One region of the Bradyrhizobium sp. 134 genome, then DNA from elsewhere that is predicted to be linked to it. Evidence: riboswitches for the same ligand, from Rfam matches in the RefSeq annotation. Region 1 holds a riboswitch; the other holds the start of a gene.

Region 1 (3,416 bases):
TCGCGGAAACGCGCCCGGTGCATGGCGAATGCGGAGGCTATATGGTGCTGGGCACCGCTTTGACCGACGCCGACGGCATCCGCCACGAGATGACGGGCCTGCTTGGCCTGGAGACGAGCTTTGCCAAACGCCGCATGCATCTGGGCTATCGTCTGGCCGAACTCGCCGCGCCGATGCCGGGCCATCAGGCCGGTGCACGCCTGCGTGGCCACGAATTCCACTATTCGACGATCGTCGCGCAGCCCGATACGCCGCTGGCGGTCGTGCACGACGCGACAGGCGCGGTCATCGCCGAGACCGGCTCGCGGCGGGGACAAGCCACCGGCACGTTCTTCCACCTGATCGCGGAGGACCGGTGAGCGGTTTTGTGTCCTTTGTCTCCGCCGGGCCCGGCGATCCCGAGCTCCTCACGCTCAAGGGTGCCGCGCGGCTGCGCGAAGCTGATGTCGTGCTCTATGACGATCTTGCTTCGGGGGCGATCCTCGATCTGGCCCGGCCCGGCGCCAATCTCGTCGCGGTGGGAAAGCGGGCAGGGCGCGCCTCGACCAAGCAGCACCACGTCAACCGCCTGCTGGTCGACTACGCCGCAACAGGCGCGCGCGTGGTGCGATTGAAGTCGGGCGATGCCGGCATCTTTGGCCGGCTCGAGGAGGAGCTCGAGACGCTGCGTGAAGCGGGCATCGGCTACGAGATCATTCCCGGCGTCACGTCGGCCTGTGTCGCCGCCGCGCAAGCCGGCATTCCGCTGACCCGGCGTCACACCTCGCGCCGCGCGCAGTTCGTGACCGGGGCGGACGTCACCGGCGAGCTGCCGCCAGACCTCAATTGGGCGGCGCTGGCCGATCCGGAGGCGACGACCGTGGTCTATATGGGCCGGCGGACGTTTCCGGCGCTTGTCGTCAAATTGATCGAGCACGGGCTTGCCCCAACCACGCCGGCGTTGTTTGCCGAATCGCTCGGCCGTCCCGATGAGCGGCTGGTCCGCACCACCATTTCGGAACTTGCCGAGCAGCTTGCGCGGGGCGGGGCGGCCTCCACGGCGGCCGTCATCCTGTTCGGCGCGCTGGCGGGGGATTATCGGTCATGACGGTCTCGGCCGCCCTTCGCCCCTTGACGCCCGGCTGGCGAAAGGGGCACACAGGAGAGGCATGGTGCTCGACGCGGCGCAAAGCGCCGGAGCATAATCGGGAATGGGGATGGGCGGACCCAGTTGCGGCGCCCAAAACCCCAGCCGCCCCCGCGACTGTAAGCGGTGAGGGACTTCGATCAGCCACTGGGCCGCAAGGTTCGGGAAGGCCGGAGACTCCCAGTGAACCGCGAGCCAGGAGACCGGCCGTGCACGTTTTGAGGCCAAGGCCGTCGGGTGTGACGGCAAGAAGGATCTGAGCCATGCATATCGAACCCGGACTAGTCTCGGACGCCAAGCTCGTGCTGAGTTACGCAACCGGCATCGCCGTTGGCGGCGTTGCCTTGAAGCTCGCGGTCGAGACCGTGCGCGAGCAGGGCATCGCGTCGTTCGCGGCGCGCACGCTCGCCACCACGGGACTCGTGTTTATCTTCTTTGAGATCCTGCCGCACTTCCCGGTCGGCGTCTCCGAAGTGCACTTCATCCTCGGCTCGACCTTGTTCCTGCTGTTTGGAGCTGCGCCTGCGGCCTTCGGCCTCGCGTTCGGCCTGCTGTTCCAAGGCATCTTCTTCGAGCCGCGCGACCTGCCGCAATATGGCATGAACGTCACCACGCTGCTGGTGCCGCTGTTCGGGATCCAGGCGATCGCCACGCGGATCATTTCGAGCAACACGGCCTATGTCGATCTGAAGTACCGCCAGGCGCTGGCGCTTTCGACGACCTATCAGGCGGGTGTCATCGCCTGGGTGGCGTTCTGGGCGATTTATGGCTCCGGCTTCGGTGCGACCAACCTCGCCAACATCGCGACCTTCGCGGCGTCCTATGCGCTGGTCATCGTGATCGAGCCGCTCGCCGATCTTGGCGTGCTGGCGCTGGCGAAGTCGCTGCGCGGCGTCACCGCGCCCAGCCTCGTCACTCCGCGTTTGCACAACGCGGCCTAGAGACAAGCGAATGGGCGGCCGGTATGGCCGCCCTTCGCAGCTACGATGCTCACGCTCTCCCTGATAGGCATCGGTTGCGGCGATCCCGAGCAGCTCACGCGCGCCGCGATTACTGCCATCAACGCGGCCGATCTCCTCCTGATCCCGCGCAAGGGAACCGCAAAATCCGATCTCGCCGATCTCAGGCGGACGATCTGCGCCGATGTGCTCACCAGCGACACGCCCCGTATCGCCGAGTTCGATCTGCCCGTGCGCGCCGCCGCTGAAGCGGACTATCGCAAGGGCGTGGACGATTGGCACGATGCCGTGGCCGCTGCCTGGTCGCAGACGATCGCAGATCATCTCGAAGGCGAGGGCACGGTCGCGCTGCTGATCTGGGGCGATCCCTCGCTTTACGACTCCTCGCTGCGCATTGCGCGGCGGCTCAATCCCTCGCCAAAGATCGAGGTCGTGCCCGGCATCACCTCGATCCAGGCGCTGTGTGCGGCGCATGCGCTGCCGCTCAATGACATCGGCGAGCCTTTTCTGGTCACGACGGGACGTCGCTTGCGCGATGGCGGCTGGCCGCAGGGCGTCGATACCGTGGTGGTGATGCTCGACGGCGGCACGGCGTTCCAGTCGCTTGATCCGGCGGGCCTGCACATCTGGTGGGGGGCCTATCTCGGCATGCCCGATCAGATCGTGATGTCCGGCGCGCTGGCCGAGATCGGCCCGCGCATCGTCGCCGTGCGGCAAGAGGCGCGCGAACGGCACGGCTGGATCATGGACAGTTACATCCTCAAGCGCAGGCTGTGAGGCAAGCGAGGCAGCATGCTCCCCGAATGGGTCACCCAACAATGCCCCGACATCTCCGCAGTCCACCGCGAAGCGGCGGTGGCGCGGCAGGCGCAACTGACGAAACCGACCGGCGCGCTCGGCCGGCTCGAGCAGCTCGCAATCGAGCTTGCCGGTCTGCAAGCGACCGAGCAACCGCGCGCGGCGCGGGTGCCGATCATCATCTTCGCCGGCGATCACGGTATCATCGCGCAGGGCGTCTCGGCCTATCCGCAGGAAGTGACCATCGCGATGCTGGCGAACTTCGCCTCCGGCGGTGCCGCGATCTCGGTGCTCGCGCGTGAGCTGGGCTCCAGCCTGGAGGTCGTCGACGCCGGCACGCTGGCGCAGGAGGAGATGGCTGGAATCGTGACCGACAAGCCGCGCAGCGGCACGCGCGATTTCAGCATCGAAGCCGCGCTCACCCCCGCAGAGCTGGCATTTGCGTTCGAAGCCGGCCGACGTGCGGTGACGCGCGCGCAGGCCGGGCAGCCCGATCTTCTGATTTTCGGGGAGATGGGCATCGGCAACACCAC
Region 2 (3,416 bases), on a different contig from region 1:
CGCATCGATGATTTCGTTGAACTCGGAATAACACATGTGAGTGTGGATCTGAGTTCCGTCGGCGACGGGGGAGGAGCAAAGGCGGAAGCTGTCCACCGCCCAATCGAGATAGTTCTTCCACTGCGATTTGCGTAGCGGCAATCCCTCCCGCAACGCAGCCTCGTCGATCTGGATCATGGTCGCTCCAGCCGCCTCAAGGTCGATGACCTCATCTCGGATCGCGAGAGCGATCTGTCGGCATGTCTCGCGCCGCGAGATGTCGTCACGGACAAACGACCAGTTCAGGATCGTCACCGGTCCGGTCAGCATAGCCTTGACGGGTTTTTTGGTCAGAGACTGCGCATAGCGCCACCATTCAACTGTCATGGGCTTCGGCCGGGAGACATCTCCGAACAGGATAGGCGGACGAACGTACCGCGAGCCATAAGACTGAACCCAGCCATGCTTGGTGAAAGCGAAGCCCAACAGCTGCTCGGCAAAGTATTGAACCATGTCATTGCGCTCGAACTCACCGTGTACGAGCACGTCCAGGCCGATATCTTCCTGCCACTGCACGGTACGGGCTGTCTCCGCTTTCAGAAGCTGCTCGTACTGCGTGTCATTCAACGTCCCCCGCGCATGATCCGCGCGCGCATTCCGGACATCGGCCGTTTGCGGGAAGGATCCGATGGTTGTCGTTGGAAACATCGGCAATGCGAACGCGACGCGCTGGACGTCGGCACGCTGGGTGAACGCACTGCGACGGCGAAGCATGCTATCATCGATCGCGGCGATTCGTCCGGCGACATTCGCATTGTGGATCTCGGGCGATGTTTCGCGGGTGACGGCTGCCTCCTCCGAAAGCGCAAGTTCATCGGCCACCTCGGCAGCATGGCCGGCCAGCGCTTTGCCCAATATCGAAAGTTCCTTGATCTTCTGAACTGAGAACGCCAGCCATGTCTTCAGATTGGGATCGAGATCGGTCTCTAGCTCAATGTCGATCGGAACATGAAGCAGCGAGCAGGAAGGAGCAATCTGAACACGGTGCCTGCCCAATTTTTGGACCATAGGAGCAAGTTGGTCGAGCAGCGCCGGAAGATTGGAGCGCCACACGTTCCGACCATCAACGACGCCTAGTGAGACCACGAGATCTCTACGGGTTGTGGCGACAATTGAGTCCAACTGGTCAGGTGCCCGAACCAGATCGACATGAAGCCCGGCAACGGGCAAGGCCAAGGTTGTTTCAAGATTGTCGCCGATAGCCCCGAAATATGTGGCCAGCATTATTTTAAGGGCCGGCACAACCTTTGCGAAATGAGCGTAGGCCCGGCGGACAGCTGCCCGCGATGCTTCGTCGACGTCCATCACCAGGCACGGCTCGTCCAGCTGAACCCATTCAGCACCGCGCGAGGATAGTTCGCGGAGAACATCGACATAGACTGGGAGGAGCCGATCGAGCAGCGACAGCGGATTGAATGCGGGATTTGCGCTTTTGCCAAGCTTCAGGAAAGTGACTGGGCCAACTAGGACGGGGCGCGTTTGGTAGCCGAGGCTTTTTGCCTCCTCATATTCCTCGATCGGCTTTCGAGAGGAATACTTAAAGATCTGATCCCGGTGAAATTCCGGCACCATGTAGTGGTAGTTGGTATCGAACCACTTCGTCATTTCCTGTGCGGCTACGCCAGGCCCGTGCTGAGCGTGACCACTGTCCTGAGCGCCACGCGCCATGGTGAAGTAGGTCTTGAGCGACACAGGACCTTCGGTCCAGCCATAGACGTCGGGAATGGCGCCGACCATTAGGCTGGTATCGAGCACATGGTCGTAAAACGAGAAGTCATTCGAAGGAATGACGGTCGCACCGCGGGATTTCTGCCGTGCCCAATTAGCGGCACGAAGTCCACTCCCCGCCTCGAGGAGCTCGGCTTCGCTGGAGTTTCCCGCCCAGTAGCTCTCGAGCGCGACTTTGAGTTCGCGTCGTGGGCCGATGCGTGACGTCCCCAGTGTGGCAACGGGAAGCGAAAGAAAAGACATAGCTCAGACCCCATGATTGGGGCAGAGGCCATGGCGGACGCATGCAGCGAATATCGCGTGAGCGACAGCTGCTTGGCGCACACCGGGACACCCCGCCCGTGGACGATATATTGTCGAGGCAGGTCTCCTGGCTCGCGGGTCGTCGCTGCTGTCCGGCCTTCCCGAAGCCGCATGGCTTCAGTGACTTCGTTGGACAGCGGCTCGCCGCTTACAGTTGCGGGGGCAGCGCCGGCATTGCACCGGCTTCCCTCTTAGCTCCGGATCAAACGAATCCGAAGACCACGACGACTGGCATTAGGCGCACGAGGATCGATCCGTCAACCTACTAAGTGTCGCCGCGATATTGCCCAAGCGATTGCGAGCTGTACCAGCTAGGGCACAACGGTCTTACTCCCGGCCTGGTAAAAACGCCTAGATCTGTGGAGCCTCCGCTTGTGAATGCGTCCGTCAACACCCGCTTGGCGTACTCGGATCAACGCGAGCAGAACGAACGCAGTGGGCGCTTCGACATCTGCGTGATCGCGACAAATCCGGTCTTTTCCGTCAGCAGCTTCTCGAACTCGCCCGCGAGGACGTTTGCGATCATCCTCGGCCGGCATCCGCTTGATCACAGCGCCATGAGGCTCCTTAGGAATTGTCAAGGCCGGATTGCTCCAGGATCAAACGGATGATCAGGCCGGACTGCCTGTGTTCGGCGGACCCCGCGACGAGCCGTGAGCTCGATCGCTCCGTGGCGTTGGTCAAGATGATCTCCTTCGGTGTGCCAAGCACTTACGTGCTGAGCGACTTTGGCCGCGCTTCGTTGTTTCCGTCGCCGCTGGCGAGTAGTGCAGCCTGGACGTTGGCCTGCGCGGCATCGCAGGAACAGTTCCGGACGTCAGGATGCACGCTAACTTGCGAAACTGGAGTAAGCGGCGAGAGCGCGGGCGGCGGGGATCCTGTTACGACCGTAGCTCCATGCACTCGTGCATGGTGACCGTGGGCAAGCGGATGCCCAGCTTCTCGTACGTCTTCAGGATCTCCGGACCGATCTCGTCGCGCGTGAAGATCGTCTCTTCGGCTTCGAAATGACGTAGCTTTAGATATCCTGCAAGCTGATCTTGGGATATTCGACGCCCGTCCACCTCGCCTCGGCTCGGCTCGTCAGCCAACGACGATAAGCCGCGACGCGACGACCTGGAGCATCGAGGCGGCCTTGTCATTATTCGAGACAAATTTGACGGTCTCCTCTGAAGCGCCCTTCGAGGGTTTCTCGGAGTCGATCAGCGCCTTAAGCTCATAACGATGTTGATCGACCTCGATGCGCCGCATGCGGACGGCGGCCTCCACAAGCTCGACATCCAATCGAGCGGTGAAGCCTTCTGGACGCGGGGCTGCTTATGTTGTCTTAGACGGGACACAGGTGT

The links. A riboswitch is a leader RNA that binds a small molecule or an ion and turns the genes downstream of it on or off. The one in region 1 is predicted to bind cobalamin.
Region 2: linked by a shared signal. The riboswitch ahead of metE (5-methyltetrahydropteroyltriglutamate--homocysteine S-methyltransferase) and the one ahead of IVA75_RS38080 (energy-coupling factor ABC transporter permease) in region 1 are both predicted to bind cobalamin.

The regions. Positions count from the first base shown of each region.
Region 1 is NZ_JADPKX010000086.1:701,954-705,369, forward strand. It holds gene IVA75_RS38070 (cobyrinate a,c-diamide synthase) at 1-359, shown strand, start outside; gene cobA (uroporphyrinogen-III C-methyltransferase) at 356-1,087, shown strand; cobalamin riboswitch at 1,133-1,353, shown strand; gene IVA75_RS38080 (energy-coupling factor ABC transporter permease) at 1,390-2,067, shown strand; gene cobF (precorrin-6A synthase (deacetylating)) at 2,113-2,862, shown strand; gene cobT (nicotinate-nucleotide--dimethylbenzimidazole phosphoribosyltransferase) at 2,878-3,416, shown strand, end outside.
Region 2 is NZ_JADPKX010000046.1:571,967-575,382, reverse strand. It holds gene metE (5-methyltetrahydropteroyltriglutamate--homocysteine S-methyltransferase) at 1-2,010, opposite strand, end outside; cobalamin riboswitch at 2,110-2,309, opposite strand; gene IVA75_RS20075 (hypothetical protein) at 2,952-3,161, opposite strand; gene IVA75_RS20070 (hypothetical protein) at 3,154-3,321, opposite strand; gene IVA75_RS20065 (4Fe-4S binding protein) at 3,388-3,416, opposite strand, start outside.